Regions from separate parts of the Streptomyces sp. NPDC096012 genome, predicted to be linked through region 2. Evidence: riboswitches for the same ligand, from Rfam matches in the RefSeq annotation. Region 2 holds a riboswitch; each other region holds the start of a gene.

Evidence for each region. A riboswitch is a leader RNA that binds a small molecule or an ion and turns the genes downstream of it on or off. The one in region 2 is predicted to bind cyclic di-AMP.
Region 1: it holds a riboswitch for cyclic di-AMP, as region 2 does, so the genes downstream of both, ABVB68_RS09215 (transglycosylase SLT domain-containing protein) here and ABVB68_RS10190 (C40 family peptidase) in region 2, are expected to answer to the same signal.
Region 3: it holds a riboswitch for cyclic di-AMP, as region 2 does, so the genes downstream of both, ABVB68_RS34550 (M23 family metallopeptidase) here and ABVB68_RS10190 (C40 family peptidase) in region 2, are expected to answer to the same signal.

Annotation. Positions count from the first base shown of each region.
Region 1 is NZ_JBEOTD010000006.1:144,887-151,477, reverse strand. It holds gene ABVB68_RS09230 (carboxylate--amine ligase) at 1-433, shown strand, start outside; partial or broken gene ABVB68_RS09225 (NAD(P)/FAD-dependent oxidoreductase) at 533-963, shown strand; gene ABVB68_RS09220 (HAD family hydrolase) at 1,128-1,940, shown strand; gene ABVB68_RS09215 (transglycosylase SLT domain-containing protein) at 2,095-2,583, opposite strand; cyclic di-AMP (ydaO/yuaA leader) riboswitch at 2,589-2,766, opposite strand; gene ABVB68_RS09210 (polyprenyl synthetase family protein) at 3,498-4,508, shown strand; gene ABVB68_RS09205 (LolA family protein) at 5,123-6,325, shown strand; partial or broken gene ABVB68_RS09200 (ABC transporter ATP-binding protein) at 6,359-6,591, shown strand, end outside.
Region 2 is NZ_JBEOTD010000007.1:100,498-107,088, forward strand. It holds gene ABVB68_RS10175 (C40 family peptidase) at 1-1,021, opposite strand, end outside; gene ABVB68_RS10180 (hypothetical protein) at 1,507-1,860, shown strand; gene ABVB68_RS10185 (SLAC1 family transporter) at 1,871-2,842, opposite strand; gene ABVB68_RS10190 (C40 family peptidase) at 3,180-4,517, opposite strand; cyclic di-AMP (ydaO/yuaA leader) riboswitch at 4,526-4,696, opposite strand; gene pcrA (DNA helicase PcrA) at 4,985-6,591, shown strand, end outside.
Region 3 is NZ_JBEOTD010000060.1:8,672-15,262, forward strand. It holds gene ABVB68_RS34530 (MarR family winged helix-turn-helix transcriptional regulator) at 54-584, opposite strand; gene ABVB68_RS34535 (dihydrofolate reductase family protein) at 660-1,793, shown strand; tRNA gene ABVB68_RS34540 (tRNA-Met) at 2,060-2,133, shown strand; gene ABVB68_RS34545 (PP2C family protein-serine/threonine phosphatase) at 2,324-3,505, shown strand; cyclic di-AMP (ydaO/yuaA leader) riboswitch at 3,738-3,905, shown strand; gene ABVB68_RS34550 (M23 family metallopeptidase) at 3,915-4,946, shown strand; gene ABVB68_RS34555 (aldo/keto reductase) at 5,144-6,088, shown strand; gene ABVB68_RS34560 (PrsW family intramembrane metalloprotease) at 6,141-6,591, opposite strand, start outside.

The DNA.
Region 1 (6,591 bases), on a different contig from region 2:
GCAGATCGGCTTCAGCGGCATCATCGACCTCGACCTGCGCTTCGACCGGCGCGACGGACAGTACAAGCTCCTCGACTTCAACCCGCGCATGGGCGCCCAGTTCCGGCTCTTCGAGAACGAGTCGGGAGTGGACGTCGTCCGTGCGATGCACCTGCACCTGACCGGCCGCCCCGTTCCGGAGGGGGAACAGCGCGCCGGCCACCGCTACATCGTGGAGAACATCGACCTCCCCGCCCTCCTCGCCTACCGCCGCGGCGGCTATACGACGCCGCACGCGCCGGCGAAGGCGAGCGGGACGGAGCTGGCCTGGCTCGCGGGTGACGACCCGCTGCCGTTCCTCACGATGGTCGCCCGCTTCGCGCGCCCCGGCGCGAAGCACCTCTATCAGCTGTGGCGGACCAACCGCCGCGGCAGCGGCACAGCCACGAAGTAGGCCCGCCGTGGCGGACCGACGCCACGGCCGGCGGCACAGCCACGAAGGAAGTAGGCGAGGCCGCGAAGGTGGCGCATCGTGTCTCAGAGGAGGGACTTCGTGATCCGACCGGTTGCAGTCATCGGGGCGGGGCCCTTCGGCCTGTCCACCGCCGCTCACTGCGGGCGCTCGGTATCGCCGTCCGCGTCTTCGGCGACCCCATGGTCAGCTGGCGCGACCACATGCCCGAGGGCATGCTCCTGAAGTCGACCCCCGCCGCCTGGAACCTCGACTGCCCGCAGCCCCGCCACACCCTCGCCGACTACTGCGACGCGGCCGGCATCCGCCGCCTGGTGGCGGACGAGGACATCATCCCGGTGGAGACCTTCATCGCCTACGGCGAGTGGTTCCAGCACAAGCCGGTCCCCGGCCTGGAGCAGGTGCGCGTCGTCTCCGTCGACCGGGACAGAAGCGATGGCTTCGAGCCGGAGCTCGACTCGGGTGAGATGTTCACCGCACCCTTGCCGACCGTCGCCGCCCCCCTCACCGGCGGGCCCGGAGGAAGCCCCCTGCCGCCACCCGGCGGCCACCGGGCCACAACCCGGCGATCACCGGGCCACCGAGCGGACCTTGGCCACCAGTTGGGGCTGAGCAGCACGTAAGTGCGTGGAACGACGGATGAGTCGGCGGGGCGCGGTGTCCGTATTCTCTGATCATGGCAGCCACCCCCGCATACGCACTGATCGCCACCGACCTGGACGGGACGCTGCTGCGCGGCGACGACACCGTCTCCGACCGGTCTCTGGCCGCGCTCGCGCGGGCGGCGGGGGCGGGTGCCCGGCACCTGGTGGTGACGGGCCGGCCGGCCCCGCGGGTACGGCCCCTGCTGGCGAACCTGGGCTGCGCGGGGCTCGCGGTGTGCGGCCAGGGCGCTCAGATCTACGACATCGCCGCCGACCGTCTGCTGTGGTCGGTCCGGCTGGACCGGGAGCTGGCCGAGACGGCGCTCGGCAAGATCGAGGCGGAGGTGGGGCAGGTGTACGCGGCCGTCGACCAGGACGGCGTGGACGGGCTCACGCTCATCGAACCCGGGTATCTGATGCCGCACCCGACGCTGCCGGCGGTCCGGGTCGACCGTCGCGACGACCTGTGGTGCGAGCCCATCAGCAAAGTACTGCTGCGCCACGCCACTCTGTCGGACGACGAGTTGGCGGCCGTGGCGCGGGCGGCGGTGGACTCGCTGGCGACCGTCACCATGTCGGGGCCGGGGACCGTGGAGCTCCAGCCGCGCGGGGTGACCAAGGCGACCGGTCTCGCGCTGGCCGCCGAGCGCCTCCGGATCGGCGCCGAACGGGCCGTGGCCTTCGGGGACATGCCCAACGACATCCCGATGTTCCACTGGGCCGGACGCGGGGTGGCCATGGCCAACGCCCACCCCGAACTCAAGGCGGTGGCCGACGAGGTCACCTCGTCGAACGAGGACGACGGCATCGCCGTCGTCCTCGAAAGAATCTTCCCGACCGACTGACCGGCACTTCAGTAGCTCGCTGTTCGGCCGGTCACCGATGCGAGCCCGTCGGCCGGTCACCGGTGCCCGCCGTTCGGCGGTCACCGGTGCGCGCCGGTCCGTCAGGTGCCGGAGCGCACCGGTCCGCCGTGCGACGGGCACCGGTACGGGCAGGTCAGTACGCGCCGAACACGTTGTCGATCGACCCGTACCGCGCGGCCGCGTAGTTGCAGGCGGCGGTGATGTTCGCGACCGGGTCGTAGACGTTGAACGACGTTCCGGCCACGTGGTACGCGTTGAACGTCGGGTCGATGACCTGGAGCAGGCCCTTGGACGGGATGCCCTTGGCCGCGTTGGAGTCCCAGAGGTTGATGGCCGAGGGGTTGCCCGAGGACTCCCGCATGATGTTGCGGTAGATGCCGTTGTAGGTGCCCGGGATCTTCTTCTCGGCCATGATCGCGAGCGACTCGCGGATCCAGCCGTCGAGGTTGTTCGGGTACCCGGCCGGCGTGGTGGACACCGTGGCGGCCGTGGGGGTGGCCGCGGAGGCGGCGGTGGCGCCGATGATCGGAAGGGCGAGCACGGCGGCACCGGTGCCGACGACCGCGAGCTTGCGGACGAGGCGGTTGGTGCGAACGCGGCGGGGCTGAGCGGCAGCAGGCATGGGGGTGTTCCTCTCCGGCGCCTGCGAGGTGAGCTGTCGGGTTCGGGCGGGGAGGTGCCCGGCCGCACTCCGAAGAGCGCGACTTCACCCCTAGCCGTTCCGGTGCGACGTGTGTCGTCCGGTCCGGCGGCTTACCTGGTTCCCCCGCTCCTGCCCTGCGAATGAGTTCGTCGATGGGTTATGCGGGCGGCGGCAGGATTCGGCGTTCCGCCCGACGGCCCGGAACGTATGCGAGAGCACATGTCGGGAACAAGTGCCTGATTCACACAACGCACTGTTTGACCTTGATCTGTGCCGTATGGGGTACTTGATCCTTTGCGGTTGCCAACTTCTCAACTCGCCGATGACGCAGGGCAGAAGCGGCGACCCGACGGGCGGAGCGGGTGGGGCCGGAGGTTGCTCGACGTGACCCAATTCACGAAATAGCAAAACGCAGTAAATCCGACATTGCAGATTAAGGGGATTTGATTCTTAAGTCTGATTACTGCGGAATTCGGAGTGCGCCGCACGTCGTTTCGCAGGGTTGCCGCAGGCCGTGGAGAGGTGGCGGCGGTGAGGGGGAGGGAGTGTGGCGGAGGGTCGGCCGCCGCCCTGATCCGGACCGATTCGGGCGGATTCGGGCCGCGGTCGGAGGTGCGACGGCCCGGGCAGACGGGTGCCCCGACGAGGGTGCGGCGTTACTCCGCTCACCCTCCGATCCGCGACAAACCGCACGTACTGCTGTTAAGTCGATAGATGTCCGTTCTTACCGACCGATCAACACCATAGGGGGCATGATCCGATACCGCCCGGGCTGGACCGGTGGGCGCTATCGGTGATCGAAAGAGGACCGGATACGCTGACTTGAGTGATGGCAACGACCTATCGACAAACCGTGTAACCGCCAGCAGACACCAGCAGACAGGAGACCCCTCGTGACCGTCGTCGGGCCGTTCGGGCTGAGCGTGCGGGACCAGGCTCTGGAAGCCGATGTCCAGGTCGGATTGGCGGCTGTCGAGGAAGGCTTGCTCGAGGCCACCAAGAGCGAGGTTCCGTTCATCACGGAGGCCGCCCAGCACCTCGTGCGGGCCGGCGGGAAGCGGTTCCGGCCCCTGCTGGTGATGCTGGCGGCGCAGTTCGGCGACCCTTACGCACCCGGTGTCGTGCCGTCCGCCGTCGTGGTCGAGCTGACCCACCTCGCCACCCTGTACCACGACGACGTCATGGACGAGGCGGCCGTGCGACGCGGCGTGGACAGCGCCAACACGCGCTGGGGCAACTCCGTCGCGGTCCTCACCGGCGACTTCCTCTTCGCCCGCGCCTCCCAGATCCTCGCCGACCTCGGCCCCGAGGCGGTCCGGGTGCAGGCCCTGGCGTTCGAACGGCTGGTCACGGGCCAGATCCTGGAGACAGCCGGCCCCGCGGACGGCCGTGACCCGGTCGAGCACTACCTGGACGTCCTCAGCGGCAAGACGGGTTCCCTGGTGGCGGTCGCGTGCCGGTTCGGTGCGATGATGTCCGGCGCCGACGACACGGTCGTCGACGTGCTCACCCAGTACGGCGAGCGGCTCGGGGTCGCCTTCCAGCTCGCGGACGACGTCCTGGACATCGCATCCGACTCCCACGAGTCCGGCAAGACGCCCGGCACCGACCTGCGCGAGGGCATCCCGACCCTGCCCGTGCTGCGACTGCGCGAGCGGGCCGGCCGGACGGGGCTGCCCGAGGACGTCGCGCTGTGCGACCTGCTGGACTCCGACCTCAGCGACGACGCCCGGCACGCCGAGGCGCTGGCCGCACTGCGCGCGCACCCCGCGCTGGAGCAGGCCCGCCGGGACACCGTCCGGTACGCGGAGGAGGCACGGGCCGCGCTGGCACCGCTGAGGGAGTGCGACGCCAAGGCGGCCCTGCTCGAACTGTGCGACGCGGTGGTGCACCGAGCCGGCTAGCCGCCCCACCGGCCTCCCCCGCAAGAAAACACGCGCGGGGGACGTCTCCGGCAGGGCGGGCACACACGGCACGCACGCGTGGCGGGAGCCCCACGCCCGCACGCGCGGCACGCGCACGCAGCCCGCACGCCCGCACCCGCGGCACGCGCACGCAGCCCGCACGCGTGGCAGCCACCGCCGACGCACATGTCACGCACGTGTGGCAGCCACCACCGCACGCGCAGCCCGCACGCGTGGCAGCCACCGCCGACGCACACGTCACGCACGCGTGGCAGGCACCGGGAAACGCCCGCACGAGCAGCACGCACCCGCGGAACGGACCCACCCAAGCGGTGCTCCCAGGCAATGCTTCCGGATGCGGTTCCCACGTGACGGTGGTACGGCTGACGTATGCCCGCGGTGCGAGACCCCTACGGGTCCGGGCCGCTGCCGCCCCCGCATGTCATACCGGAGTCGTACACGGAGTTGGCTCCGAGGTCTGACGCTTCCTCACGGCCGATTTGGTCAGATGGACACCAGGGAAATCACCACTCCTCACCGATTCGGGTGAGAATGGCGGCTCAGGGTGGACCAGCGTGAGGACAGCCGCCGCCGACGACGGAGGTAAGGCACACATGGCACCGTACGAATCCGAAGACGCACCGGCCGCCGCGCAGGGCGAGGACACGCGATCCGGCCGGCGCAAGGCGGTCCGGTACGTCGTCCCGGTCGCGGTGGTGGGGGTGACTGCGGCCACGATCGGGCTGGTCCCGGCGCTCGCCAACTCGGGAGACCCGGATCTGCCCCGGATCACCGCCCAGCAGCTCATAGAGAAGATCGCCAAGTCGGACGTGCAGCAGCTGTCCGGCACCGTGCGGATCAGCACCGACCTGGGTCTGCCCGACCTCGGCGGTCTGCAGAACAGCATCGCGCCCGGCTCGTCCCACGGTTCCGGCGACGGTTCCTCCGCCGATCCGCAGTCCAAGCTCCCGGAGCTGGTCACCGGCACGCACACCCTGCGCGTGGCGGCCGACGGCCCGGACCGGCAGAAGGTCTCTCTGCTGGAGCAGGGCGCCGAGTACAGCCTCATCCACCACGGCAAGGACGTCTGGGGCTACGACAGCAAGAGCAACGAGGTCTACCACTCCACCGAGGCCGGCCCGGACCGGCGGGACCACCGGGCGGAGCCGCCGGCCACGCCCAAGGACTTCGCCGAAAAGGCGCTGAAGTCGGTGGACGACACCACCTCCGTCACCGTCGACGGCACCGCGCACGTCGCCGGCCGCGACGCCTACCGGCTGCTGATCAAGCCCAAGCAGTCCGGCACCACGGTCGGCGCGATCAGCATCGCCGTGGACGCGAAGACGGGCCTGCCGCTGAAGTTCACGCTGACCCCGAGGAGCGGCGGCGACGCCGTCGTCGACGCCGGCTTCACCCAGGTCTCCTTCGCCAGGCCGGCCGCCTCCACCTTCGACTTCACGCCGCCCAAGGGCGCGAAGGTCACCGAGGCGGAGCAGGGACCCAAGGCCCGGGAGCACGACCGGAAGCCGGGCGGGGGCTTCGCCGGGGGCATGAACGGCGCCAAGGTCCTCGGCAAGGGCTGGACGTCCGTCGTCACCTTCGACACCGGTGCCAAGGGCGGTATGCCGTCCGGTTCCCAGAGCGGGAACCTCGGCGGCTTCCTCGACTCCCTCGGCGACAAGGTCTCCGGCAAGTTCGGCAAGGGCACGGTCTTCTCCACCCGCCTGGTCAACGCCCTGATCACCGACGACGGCAAGGTCTACGCCGGCGCCGTGACCAAGGACGCCCTGGTGAAGGCGGCGGACGCGGGGAAGTAACCCTTTCCGGGCACGACGATCGAGAGGGAGCCGATGGACGCAGCGTCCGCCGCGCAGGGGGAGGAGCGCGATGCGGGGGACACGCCCGAGCGTGACCTCGGTCAGCAGCGGGCGAGCGTCATCGCCACGCGCGGCCTCACCAAGCGCTACCGCGGCGGACAGCTCGCCGTCGACGGTCTCGACCTGACCGTCCCGGCGGGCAGCGTCTTCGGCTTCCTCGGCCCCAACGGCTCCGGCAAGACCACCACGATCCGCATGCTGATGGG
Region 2 (6,591 bases):
GCGCCAGCCGGACCGGGGCCGACGGGTTCGGGGCGTGGATCATCTGTCCGTGTCCGACGTAGAGCCCTACGTGGCTGATGCCGGAGTAGAAGAACACCAGGTCGCCCGGCTGCAGTTCGGAGCGGGAGACGCGTCGGCCCGCGTTGATCTGGGCGTAGGTGGTGCGGGGCAGGGAGAGGCCGGCGGAGCGGTAGGCGGCCTGGACGAGGCCCGAGCAGTCGAAGGCGTTCGGCCCGGTCGCGCCCCACACGTAGGGGCTGCCGAGCTTGGCGTAGGCGTAGGACACGGCGGCCGCGGCGCGCGCGTTCGGGGCCGTGGTGGACGCGGTCCGTTCCAGTGCCTCACGGGTGCCGGAGGCCGAGCGCGAGGCGTGTCCGGCCGGCGCGCCGTCACCGGTGGCCTCGGCCCGCTGTCGTGGGGTGAGCCGCGCCAGCAGCCGCCGGGCCTCGTCGAGCTTGCCGGTGATGGTCTTCTTCTGCCGCTTCAGTTCGGCCTGCCGCGAGCGCAGGGAGGACAGCTCCACGCGTGCGGCGCCGCGTAGCCGCTCGATCTCCCGCAGCTGTTCGCGCACCTGTGACACGGCCACCGCCTGCCGGTCGCCGGCCCGCTCCGCCAGCGCGGCGCCCTCCAGGTACCGGTCGGGGTCGCCGGACAGGGCCAGCTGCCAGGCCGGAGCGATGGTGCCGTCGCGGTACTGCGCTGCCGCGATCGAACCCAGGGCGTCCCGGGTGGAGTTGAGCTTCTCCTGTTCGCGGGCGGCCTGGTCGCGCAGGGCGTTCAGCCGTCGTTGGGCCGTGTCGGCCTTCTCCTTCGCCCCGTTGTACTTCTCGGTGGCGGACTCCGCGTCCTGGTACAACCTGTCGACCTTGGCCTTCACCTGTGCCGGCGTCAGCTGTGGCTCGGCGTGCCCCGTCCCGTCGAAGCCCGCCGCCGTGGCCGCGCCCGCCAGGGCGAGCGTGGCGGCCGTCCGGACCGTATGTCCGCTGAGCGGGCTCTGCCGGGGCTTGCGGTGCGCTGCCACCTGAACCGTCACGTCCTTTCGCCGGACTCGTGCGAGTCGTGGAACTCGCAGGAGTCGCGGGACTCGTGGGCTCGTGGGCCCGAGCCGTGGGGATGTCCGGCGGAGGCCCGCACAGGGGGAGTGGGCCTCCGCCGGGCCTTTCTCGGCGGTGATGGCCGGCCGCCGCCCCTGGCCCGGGCGGCGGTGGGAAGCCGGTCACCTGGGGGAGGACGGTAGGCCCGTCCGTGACCAATCGGTAACACAATGTTCGCAACTGACCTCGATGGACCGATCGGTGGTGCAAGGTGACCGCGTCTCCCAGGCTGTGTCGTCGCCTTCACACAGGGTGGTGACCGAAGCGCCGAAAGCGTGACGGGCGGGATCCGTGGGGTGGTACGGGACGCATATATGCAAGGTCCACCGCGCCTGGGTGACAGAGGGTGCCACCGCGACGGGCGGGGCCCGGTGGATGGAGGCCGGAACGCCCCTCGTTAGGCTCCGGCCCCATGGACGTACTCATCCATCTTTTCGTCGGCTTGCACATCATCGGCATCGCCGCGCTGCTCGGTGGTTTCCTCACCCAGATGAAGGCGATGGGCGAGGGCAGGGCCCGGTTCGTGCCCGGCATGCTGCACGGTGCCCTGACCATGCTGGTCACGGGTGTCGCCCTGGTCGGCCTCAACCAGGCCGACGACCACCATGTCAACAGTTTCAAGATCGGCGTGAAGCTCGCCCTGCTGATCGTGATCCTCGGACTGGTCTACGTGAAGCGCGACGAGGAGCGGGTCGACAAGGGGCCCTTCGCGCTGGTCGGCCTGCTGACCGTGGCGAACATCTTCATCGCCGTGCTCTGGACCTGACGGTCGGCGGTCAGCGGGCGCCGGCGCGGGCGCGGGCGCGGGCCGTGAGCACCGCACCGGTGGCGGCCGCGAGCCACGCCGCCACCGCCACCCACACCAGCACCTGACCCGGCAGCCTGAGCCACCCGACGTGCACGGCGGATGCGACGGACAGCACCGCCGCCGCCGTCATCCCCATCGGGAAGACCGTCGACCACCGCCGCATGTCGTAGCCGGGGCGCGGCCGGGCCGCCTCGGCCGCCAGCAGCAAGAGGTACCCGGCCAGGTCCAGGGCGAGCAGCGTGATCGTCGTGGTGCGCAGTACGTCGCGGTCGTCGTCGTTCCACAGGTAGAGGCGGCCACTGTCGGCGGCGAGCAGGTTCGCCCCGGCCAGCGCCGAGATCGCGAGTGCCCCGTCCGCGATCCAGTGGTCCCCGGCGCCCTTGAGGACCTCCCGGGGTTCGAAGCGGGCCAGGGCGACCCCGTAGAGCAGCAGGCCCAGCCAGAACAGCACCAGAGCGGTGCGCGCGAGCCAGGCCGTGTCCTCCGCGGCGGCCAGCGCGGCCGCCAGCACCGCGAGCCCTTGTGTGGCCACGCAACACAGGAACACCGATCCCGGCATGCGTCGCTTCCAGTGCCGCATGACGAGGACGAGCAGCACCGGCCACAGCAGCGCGGCGAGCGCCAGCAGAGCCTCGGCCAGGGTCTGCCGGCCCAGCGCCGAGATCCCGGTGCCCAGCACGGCCGTCGCCGCGACGGCGGTCAGGGCTTCCGGGTTCCCCGCCTCGGTCACCCAGCGCCGCCGTTCGCCCACCAGCCGCACGACGAAGTCGGCGGCCAGCGCGAGCCAGGCGATGCAGGCCATCGCCAGCGCGATCCGGGAGACCGTCTCCGCGCCGGCCAGATGCAGGCCCACCGACACGATGCCGGTCGCCATCACGGCGGACCCGGCCGAGGGGGGCCGCCCCGCCCACCACGCGCGCACACTCGACATACCGGGCATGCGCCCGATGCTAGGCAGCCGGGCGCATCGGACGGGCAGGGCACGCGCGCGTGAAGCGGAAAAACGCGGTCCACGCGCGCGTGGACCGCGAAGAACGCCGCACTACGCGGGTGTGGCGCAGAGCGCCGGCACACGCGCGTGGAGCACAGAACGCCGTCCACGCGCGCGTGGAGCGCGAAAACACCGCACACGCCCGTGGAGCGGGGAATGCCGGTGCGCGCTGGTGGCGGCAAACGCCGGAACGCGCGAGCAGGCCGCCGACGCGCGGCCCGTTCCCGACGCGCTCGGCTTCCTGGGGTCCGAAAGCGCGGGAACCGGGCGACGGCGACGGAGACGGTCAAGCGGGCCGTACGACGCCCTCGACGACGGATGTGCCGCCGCGGTCGACGGACTCCTCGCGGACGTACGCGCCCGGCTCCGGGGCGTGGATCATCATCCCGTCACCCGTGCAGAGGCCGACATGGCTGCTGTCGTCCCGGAAGAAGACCAGGTCACCGGGGCGTGCGTCGATGAGCGGGACGGGGGTGCCCGCGGCGGCCTGCTCCCGGGCGGTACGCGGAAGGGTGACGCCGGCGGCCCGCCAGGCGGCCTGGGTGAGGCCGGAGGAGTCGTAGGAGCCGGGTCCGCTCGCGCCGCTCACGTACGGCTTGCCGATCTGGGCGCGGGCGAAGGCGATCGCCTTCTCGGCCTTGGTGACCGGCAGCGTCGCCGGGGGCGCGTACGGCGGCGTGGCCGAGGGCGCGTACGACGGCGTCTCCAGAGGCGAGTGCGACGACGTCTCCAGAGGCGGGTACGGCGGTGTCGGCGGGAGCGCGTACGACGCTGGGGACGGGGACAGGGACGGGGGCGTGGGCGTGTACGGCAGCGCGGTGGGTGCCGCGAGGTGCGGGCCGAGCTCTGCCCTTGCGCCGTCCTCCGAGGCCGCGTGCCGGGACAGCAACGCGCGCGTGACGGCGAGCTTGCGCTGCACGGCGGCCTTCGCGGCCTTGACGTCGTACCCCGGGGTGTCGGCCTTGGCGTCCTGGTCCAGGGGGGTGGCCTTCGCGGCGCGGCCCGCGGTGGCGGCCCTCGTCCCGCGGTCCGTGGTGGCCGGCGCGGCGCGACCCGGGGCTTCACGGTCCGCGCCGGTGGCCGGCGCGGTGGCCCCGGCTTCGGGGGCCGGTGCCGCGGCCCCCGCCGCGGTCACGTCGTACCACGCGGCCGCCGGTGCCGCCGATGCCGCCGAGGCCTCCGGCCCCCGGGGGGCCCGGCCCCGCCCGGCCGCGTCCTTCACGCGCGAGGCCAGCCGGTTCAGCACCCTGCTCTGGGCGAAGTGGTCCTGCGGATACTCCGCGAGGAGGGAGGCGGCCGTGTCCGGGGCGGCCGCGAACGGGACCCGGCCCTCCCGGGCGATCGCGGGGGTCCGGACCGCGCGCCGGGCGCCCTCCTGCCGCGGTTCCCCGGCACGAGGCCGCTGCCTGGCCGCAGATTCCTCCTGCGGGGTCGGTTCGGCCCGGCGGTACAACTCGTCGATCTTCTTCTCGATCTCCTCCGGGCTCGGCCTGCCGTCGTCGGCGGGCGCGGCCTCGGCCGTCTGGGACAGGACGGCCACGGAGGTGAGGGCGGCAGTGGCGAGAACGGGTCCGCGCAGGCCCGGTCCACTGCCGCCGGGGCGCGACTTGCGGTGCGACGCCAAGGGAGGCGACTCCTTCCAGCATGCCGCCTACCGGGTTAGCTGTCGGGTTCGGGCGGGTGCTTCGGAAGGGTTGCCCTACGGCGTCGTCCCGTGCGGGAGTCGGCCGATTCACCCCAGGAACGGTGGGTCCCCGGCTCCGGGCACCGTGCAGGGCGCGCCGGACTCGGCGGAGGCCGTTCGGCCCGGCGAGGTTCGCCGGAGAGGGTTCGTACGGCCTGACGGAAACCTAGCCAACTCGTGTGACTCCTGTGAAGGTTGGTGTGCGGTATGTCCGATACATTTCTGTGACCTGGGGAAGGTTTCACACGCGTGTGACCAGGCGCTTCCGCAGCGTGAGGGGATGATCGGCCTTCTGCGGGGCGGACGGCCGGCGCTCCGGGACCCTGTCCGACAGCGGACTGCGCCCGCGGGCCGAGTTCGGGGGAGCGGGACCGGTTGTCGGTGGGGCGCCCTAGACTCGGAGAGCGATGAGCAGCCTCTTTGACGACAGCTTCCTGGCGGACCTCCAAGCCCCACGCGGGCGCGAGGAGGAACCCCCGCCCCCCGAGGACGAGCACGCTCCGGAGCCGGTTCCGGACGATCTGTTCGGCGGGAAGTTCGACGTGCCCCCGGACCGGGACGCCTACTACCGCGACGGCGCCCCGCGCCCCGTCGTCGACGCGGCGGCCCTGCTGGAGGGGCTGAACGACAACCAGCGCGCCGCGGTCGTGCACGCCGGCTCCCCGCTGCTCATCGTCGCCGGCGCCGGCTCCGGCAAGACGCGCGTGCTCACCCACCGCATCGCCCACCTGCTCGCCGACCGGGGCGTGCACCCGGGCCAGATCCTCGCGATCACCTTCACGAACAAGGCCGCGGGCGAGATGAAGGAGCGCGTCGAGCAGCTCGTCGGCCCGCGCGCGAACGCGATGTGGGTGATGACCTTCCACAGCGCGTGTGTGCGGATCCTGCGGCGCGAGTCGAAGAAGCTCGGCTTCACCTCCTCCTTCTCGATCTACGACGCCGCCGACAGCAAGCGCCTGATGGCCCTGGTCTGCCGCGACCTGGAGCTCGACCCCAAGCGCTTCCCGCCCAAGTCCTTCAGCGCCAAGATCAGCAATCTGAAGAACGAGCTGATCGACGAGGAGGACTTCGCCGCCCAGGCCACCGACGGTTTCGAGAAGACCCTCGCCCAGGCCTACGCGATGTACCAGTCGCGGCTGCGCGAGGCGAACGCCCTGGACTTCGACGACCTGATCATGACGACGGTGAACCTGCTGCGTGCCTTCCCGGACGTCGCCGAGCACTACCGCCGCCGCTTCCGCCACGTCCTGGTCGACGAGTACCAGGACACCAACCACGCCCAGTACGCCCTGGTGCGCGAGCTGGTCGGCACGGGCGAGCGCGCCCCCGGGGACGCCGGCCTGCCGCCGGGCGAGTCCGACCTGCCGCCGGCCGAACTCTGCGTGGTCGGTGACGCGGACCAGTCGATCTACGCCTTCCGGGGCGCGACGATCCGCAACATCCTCCAGTTCGAGGAGGACTACCCGAACGCGAAGACGATCCTGCTGGAGCAGAACTACCGCTCCACGCAGACCATCCTGTCCGCGGCCAACGCGGTCATCGAGCGCAACGAGTCCCGCCGCCCGAAGAACCTGTGGACCAACGCCGGCCAGGGCGCGCGGATCACCGGCTACGTTGCCGACACCGAGCACGACGAGGCCCAGTTCGTCGCCGAGGAGATAGACCGCCTCACGGACGCGCGCGAGGCCAAGGCCGGGGACGTCGCCGTCTTCTACCGCACCAACGCCCAGTCCCGCGTCTTCGAAGAGGTCTTCATCCGCGTCGGCCTGCCCTACAAGGTCGTCGGCGGTGTCCGCTTCTACGAGCGCAAGGAGGTCCGGGACGTCCTCGCCTACCTGCGCGTCCTCGCCAACCCCGAGGACTCGGTGCCGCTGCGCCGCATCCTCAACGTGCCCAAGCGGGGCATCGGCGACCGCGCGGAGGCGATGATCGACGCCCTCTCCCAGCGCGAGAAGATCAGCTTCCCGCAGGCCCTGAAGCGCGTCGACGAGGCCTACGGCATGGCCGCGCGCTC
Region 3 (6,591 bases), on a different contig from region 2:
AAGTTAAAGCAATGCGCCACGGCGGAGATCGGTGCCGCCCGCCGGAGCCCGCCTCACTCGTCGGCCGGTCCCGGGCACGGGGACGATCGGCGCCGCCACGGCACGTCCTCCGCGGGCGCCTCCGCCTCACCCTCCCCCTGCAGCCCTCGGGCGATCCCCGTGCAGATCTCCTCCAACTGCCCCACCTGCTCGGGGGCGAGCCGGTCGAAGAGGGTGGTGCGCACCGTCTCGACATGGCCGGGTGCCGTACGCTCCAGCACGGTCATGCCCTCGTCCGTCAGCACCGCGAGGCTGCTGCGCCTGTCCCAGGGGCAGTCCTCCCGGCGCACCAGCCCGTCCCGCTCCAGCCGGGTCACCACGTACGTCAGCCTGCTGCGGGTGATCTTCAGTGTCTCGGCGAGGTCCGTCATGCGCAGCCGCCGGTCGGGTGCCTCGGAGAGGTTGGCCAGCACCGAGTAGAAAAGGTGGGGCATGCCGCCCTCCTGCTGGAGCTGCCGGTCGATCGCGTCCTCCAGGAGCCGGGAGGCGGCGATGTAGGCGCGCCAGGCGCGCTGCTCCTCGGGGGTGAGCCAGCGGGTCGTCATGCCGCCAGTGTAAGTTTGTTTCAAACTTGAACCAAGACTCGGTGAACCTCCGGGTCGCCGCGAGGGAGTGCGCCGATGCCCCTGCCGTACGTGCTGCTGTCCGCCGCCGTCTCCCTCGACGGCTTCCTGGACGACACCGGCCCCGAGCGGCTGCTGTTGTCGAGCCCGGCCGACTTCGACCGGGTCGACGACGTACGGGCCTCCGTCGACGCCATCCTCGTCGGCGCCGGCACGATCCGCGCCGACAATCCGCGCCTGCTGGTGAACTCCGCGGAGCGGCGGGCGGCCCGGCTGGCGGCGGGCAGGCCCGCGTACCCGCTGAAGGTGACCGTCACCGCCTCCGGCGACCTCGACCCCGACGCCCACTTCTGGCACACCGGCGGCGAGAAACTCGTCTACACCACCGACGAGGGTGCCCGACGGGCCGGCCGGCTCCTCGGCACCACCGCCGACGTCGTCCCGCTCGGCGCCGGCATCGACTGGCGGGCCCTGCTGGAACACCTGCACGACGTGCGCGGAGTCGGGCGCCTGATGGTCGAGGGCGGCGGTCAGGTGCACACCCAGCTCCTCCGCCAGGGCCTCGCCGACGAACTCCAGCTGGTCCTCGCCCCGCTCTTCGTGGGCGACCCGGCGGCCCCGCGCCTGTTCGGACCGGGGTCGTACCAGGGCGGCCGGCTGCGCCTGGTCGAGACCCGCCGCATCGAGGACGTCGTCCTCATGCGCTACGAGCCCACGGCGCCCGGCACCGGCCCCGCCCCCGCGGCCGCCGACCGCCACTGGCTGCGCACCGCCTGCGAACTCGCCGCCCTGTGCCCGCCCTCGGAGACGGCCTTCAGCGTCGGTGCCGTCGTGGTCGCCGCCGACGGCACCGAACTGGCCCGCGGCCACTCCCGGGAAGGCGGCGACCCGGTGGTCCACGCGGAGGAGGCGGCGCTGGCGAAGATCGACGCGGCCGACCCGAGGCTCGCCGGTGCCACGGTCTACAGCAGCCTGGAGCCCTGTGCCCGCCGCGCCTCCCGGCCCGCGCCCTGCGCCGAGCTGATCCTGCGGGCCGGGCTGCGCCGGGTGGTCACCGCCTGGCGGGAGCCGGACACCTTCGTCGCGGGGGCCGACGGCACCGGCGTGCTCCAGGCCGGGGGAGCCGAGGTCGTCGTACTCCCCGAGTTCCGGGCGCTCGCCAAGGCGCCGAACGCGCACCTGCCGGGCTGAGCGGCACCCCCGGCGGCTCGGTGATCGAGGCCCGGGGTGGCCGGTGATCAAGGCTCGGGGGAGCCGAGGTCGTCGTACTCCCCGAGTTCCGGGCGCTCGCCAAGGCGCCGAACGCGCACCTGCCGGGCTGAGCGGCATCCCCGGCGGCTCGGTGATCGAGGCCCGGGGGAACCGGTGATCAGGACCTGGCGGAACCGGTGATCAAGGCCCGGAGGAAAAGGGTGCGCGACCACTCCTTCGCATGGCGTATGCTTGAGACACAACGACGCGGGGTGGAGCAGCTCGGTAGCTCGCTGGGCTCATAACCCAGAGGTCGCAGGTTCAAATCCTGTCCCCGCTACTGAAGACTCAGGGCCGGAATCCAGTACACGGGTTCCGGCCCTGAGTGTTTTCCGCCCCGCCCCGCCGTACGCGGCGATCCAGGCCGCGTGGCGTACGTCACAGCAGGTCATCCGGTCGGTCCACACCGGTCGCCCCGTGCCCCCGGGCCCGCAAATCTGGACCTACGTCCGACACGTGGGAGACATGCGGTGCGCCCTGGTGAGGTGGAGGAGAACGCGTACGCCAGGGCCGGCGGCCGGCTTCCCGGCGATCTCGTGCCGGACCCGGGACTCGGCGACGAACCCGCACCCGTGCGCGGGACCCGCCGGCCCGGCCCGCGCGCCCTGGCCGGCGCCCTGCCGGCCCTGCTCATCGCGGGCGGCGTCCTCTACGGCCTGCTCACTCCCGAGGGCTTCACCGCCGTCCCGTTCTTCACCGCCGCGCCGCTGATCGCCGCGCCGCTGTACTCGCTGCGCACCACGGTCCTGACCGCCCTGACCGCCCTCGTCGCCGCGTACGCCGTGAACACCCAGACCGGCGGCCACTCGGCACCGGCCACCGTCACCGACGGGGTGACCGTCGCCACGGTCGCCCTGCTGGCCGTCGCCATCAACCGCGTGGTCCGGCTCGGCGACCGGCGGCTGGCCTCCGCCCGGGAGATCGCCGAGGCCGCACAACGGGCCGTCCTGCCCCGGCCCGCGGAGCGGATCGGCGGCTTCGAGATCGCCGCCTGCTACGAGGCGGCACGCCGGGACGCGTTCATCGGCGGCGACCTCTACGCGGTGCAGGACAGCCCGTACGGCGTCCGGCTGGTCGTCGGCGACGTGCGCGGCAAGGGGTTGAGCGCGGTCGCCGCCGTCGCCGTGGTGATCGGGGCGTTCCGGGAGGCGGCCGAGCAGGAGGCCACGCTGGAGGCGGTGGCCGAGCGGCTGGAGCGGGCACTGGCCCGCGAGGGCACCCGGCGGGACGGCATCGACGCGTTCGAGGGCTTCACCACCGCCGTCCTCGCCGAACTCCCACACGGCGACGGCGTCGTACGGGTCGTCAACCGCGGCCATCCGGCGCCGCTGATGCTGCACGCCGACGGCACCCTGCGCAGCCTGACCGCGCCCGAGCCCGCGCTGCCGCTCGGCATGCGCGACCTCGGCGGCTGGCCCGACCGGGCGCTGGAGGCCCGCTTCCCGAGCGGGGCCACCCTGCTGTTCTACACCGACGGCCTGTCCGAGGCCCGGGACGCCCACGGCCGCTTCTACGCACCCGAACGGCGGCTGGCCGGCCGTACCTTCCCCGGCCCCGGCGCCCTGCTGAGCCGGCTCGCCGAGGAGGTGCGGCGGCACTCCGGCGGCGGGATGGCGGACGACATGGCGCTGCTCGCCGTACGGCAGCCGTGACCGGTCTCACCGACCGTGACCGCGCGACCGCCGTCCGCAGAACACCCGCGTCACTCGGAAACCTCTGTGACTCATGAACTTCGGTCAACTCGCCCGTTTTGCAGCGATCTACAGGGTAAGTCCCTGCGTGGGAACGTTAATGATCAAGCCGAACGGCTTGGAAACCACCTACCGGGTCTATTAACGTTCGATAACGCAGCGCGGTCGTCCCAGCCGTCACAAGAGACGGCTCCGTGCGCACGCGCCGAATCCCGCGAGGGAACCGGGGAACCACCACCTTTGGGGTGAATCACGCGAAAGCCGTCGTGAACTCGCTGAGTCCACGTCCGGTTTACGCGCGTAGGAGACCTTCCTGCTCCGAACCCGTCAGCTAACCCGGTAGGCGGCGGAAGGAAAGGAGCGCGCCCGCGTGGCGTCCAACCGGCCTGCCCCAGAAGCCCCGTTCATACCGGCCCCCACCGAGTCCGAGACCTTCGGGTACGGCTCCTACCGCGCCGACGAGGGCCCCTGGGAGGAGTGGAATCCCACCGAGGAATCCATCACCCCGGTCCGCGGCCGGCACCGCGTCGCCAAGCAGCGCGGCGGATTCGCCCGCAGCTCCACCGTCCTCGGCGTCGGCGTGATCGCCGCGGTCGGCGCGGGCGGGATGGCCAGCGCCAACACCGGGAAGCCGCCGGTGTCCCTCTCCCTGCCGGACCTGCCCTCCATGGGTTCGCTGTTCGAGGACGGCTCCTCCCCGGCGCCCGAGGCGAGCACCACCGCGCTCAGCGACGTCGGCGTGACCCCCGCGGACACCGAGCGGAACACCGGCGCGGGCGAGACCCTGCGCAACCGGATCATGGCCCAGGCCGAGCAGCAGCAGAGCAAGGCCGACAGCAGGGCCACCGCCGCCGCACTGGCCGCGGCCCAGAAGCAGAGCGCGGACGCCGCGGCCAAGGCGCAGAAGGAGGCCGCCGCCAAGGCCGCCGCCGACAAGAAGAAGGCGGACGCCGACGCCGCGAAGGCGGCCGAGGCCAAGAGGCTGGCCGAGCTGGCCAAGCAGTACACGCTGCCGACGTCCTCGTACACGATCACCTCGACCTTCGGCCAGGCCGGCTCGATGTGGTCCTCCGGCTACCACACCGGCCTCGACTTCGCCGCCCCCACCGGCACCCTCATCAAGGCCATCCACAGCGGCACGGTCACCCAGGCGGGCTGGGCCGGCTCCTATGGCTACCGCACGGTCCTCACCCTCGACGACGGCACCGAACTGTGGTTCTGCCACCAGTCCTCGATCAGTGTCTCCGTCGGCCAGAAGGTCGGCACCGGTGACGTCATCGGCCGGGTCGGCGCCACCGGCAACGTCACCGGCCCGCACCTGCATCTGGAGGTCCACCCGAACGGCGACGCCACCGGCATCGACCCGATGGTCTGGCTGCGCGGCAAGGGCCTCAACCCCTGACCTTCGCGGGCCTTCGCCCCGGTGGCCCGCGGGGCCTCCCGGACGCGAGCCCCGTCGGGCCCCCGGGGGAGGAACCCCGTCGGGTCCCGGGGAGAAATCCCGTCGGGTCCTGGGGGTGACCCTGAGGGTGCTGCCTTTGCGGGAACTTGGCGCCGACAGCGGAATGGGATCATCCGCTGTCGGCGTTGACGTGGAGTATGACTTCTCTGCGCAAACTCGGTTCCTCCGACCTCGAGGTCTTCCCGCTCGCCCTCGGCGGCAACGTCTTCGGCTGGACCGCCGACGAGCAGGCGTCCTTCGACGTGCTCGACGCCTACACGGCCGCCGGCGGCAACTTCGTCGACACCGCCGACAGCTACAGCGCCTGGGTCGAGGGAAACAAGGGCGGCGAGTCCGAGACGATCATCGGCAAGTGGGTCAAGGCCCGCGGCAACCGCGCCGACGTCGTCATCGCCACCAAGGTCAGCCAGCACCCGGAGTACCAGGGTCTGAGCGCCGCCAACATCAAGGCGGCCGCCGACGCCTCGCTCCGCCGGCTGGGCACCGATCACATCGACCTCTACTACACCCACTTCGACAACCCCGAGGTGCCCGTCGAGGAGATCATCGGCGCGCTGGACGAGCTGGTGAAGGCCGGAAAGGTCCGGCACATCGCCGCCTCCAACATCACCCCCGAGCGCCTGAAGGCCTCCCTCGACTTCTCCGACCGCGAGGGCCTGGCCCGCTACGTCGCCCTCCAGCCCCACTACAACCTGGTCTCCCGGGACACCTACGAGGGCCCGTTGCAGGACCTGGCCGCCCGCGAGGGCCTCGCGGCCGTGCCGTACTTCTCCCTCGCCTCCGGCTTCCTGACCGGCAAGTACCGCCCCGGCGCGACCGTCGACAGCGCCCGGGCCGACGGGGCCTCGAAGCACCTCGAGACCGAGCGCGGTCAGCGGGTCCTGACGGCCCTGGACGAGGTCGCCGCCGCCCACCGGGTCCCGGTCGCCACGGTCGCCCTGGCCTGGCTCGCGGCCCAGCCGACCGTCGTGGCCCCCCTCGCCTCCGCCCGGACCGTGGACCAGCTCCCGTCGCTGCTTCGGGCGGCGGAGCTGACCCTGCCGGACGAGGACCTGCAGAAGCTGACGACCGCGTCGGCGTAGTGCCGCCACCCGCTCCGGTGGCGCTCCGTACCGGGCCGCTCCCGCGGCCGGGTCAGGTCCGGTACGGGTTGCAGGCGGGATACGGCACCGTCGGATACCCGTACGGCGGCGGCGTCCAGTACACCGGAGCCGTGACCGGAGCGGGCGCGGAGGCCCTGGCCGCGTAGTCCAGGGCCGGCCGCGCCACTGTTCTGCGCTGCCAGAGTTCGGCCAGCAGCTCCCGCTCGCGTCCGACGAAGTCCGCCCCGGCCCGCCCCCGCCGCCCGCGGTGCCGCAGGAACGCGAGCGAGGTGGCGTACGCCTCGTACTCGGCCACCGTCCGCGCCGCCGGCCGCCCCCCGCAGTGGTGCCGGGCGTACTCCCTGGCCATCCGCCGCGCCCGCATCGACCCGAGCGCGATCGGCTCGGCCGGCCCCAGCCATCCGGCCAGCACGTACGCCGGCAGTTCCGCCTGCACGGTCCGCAGCTCCCGCTGCCGCGTCCAGATCGCGAGCCAGGTCAGC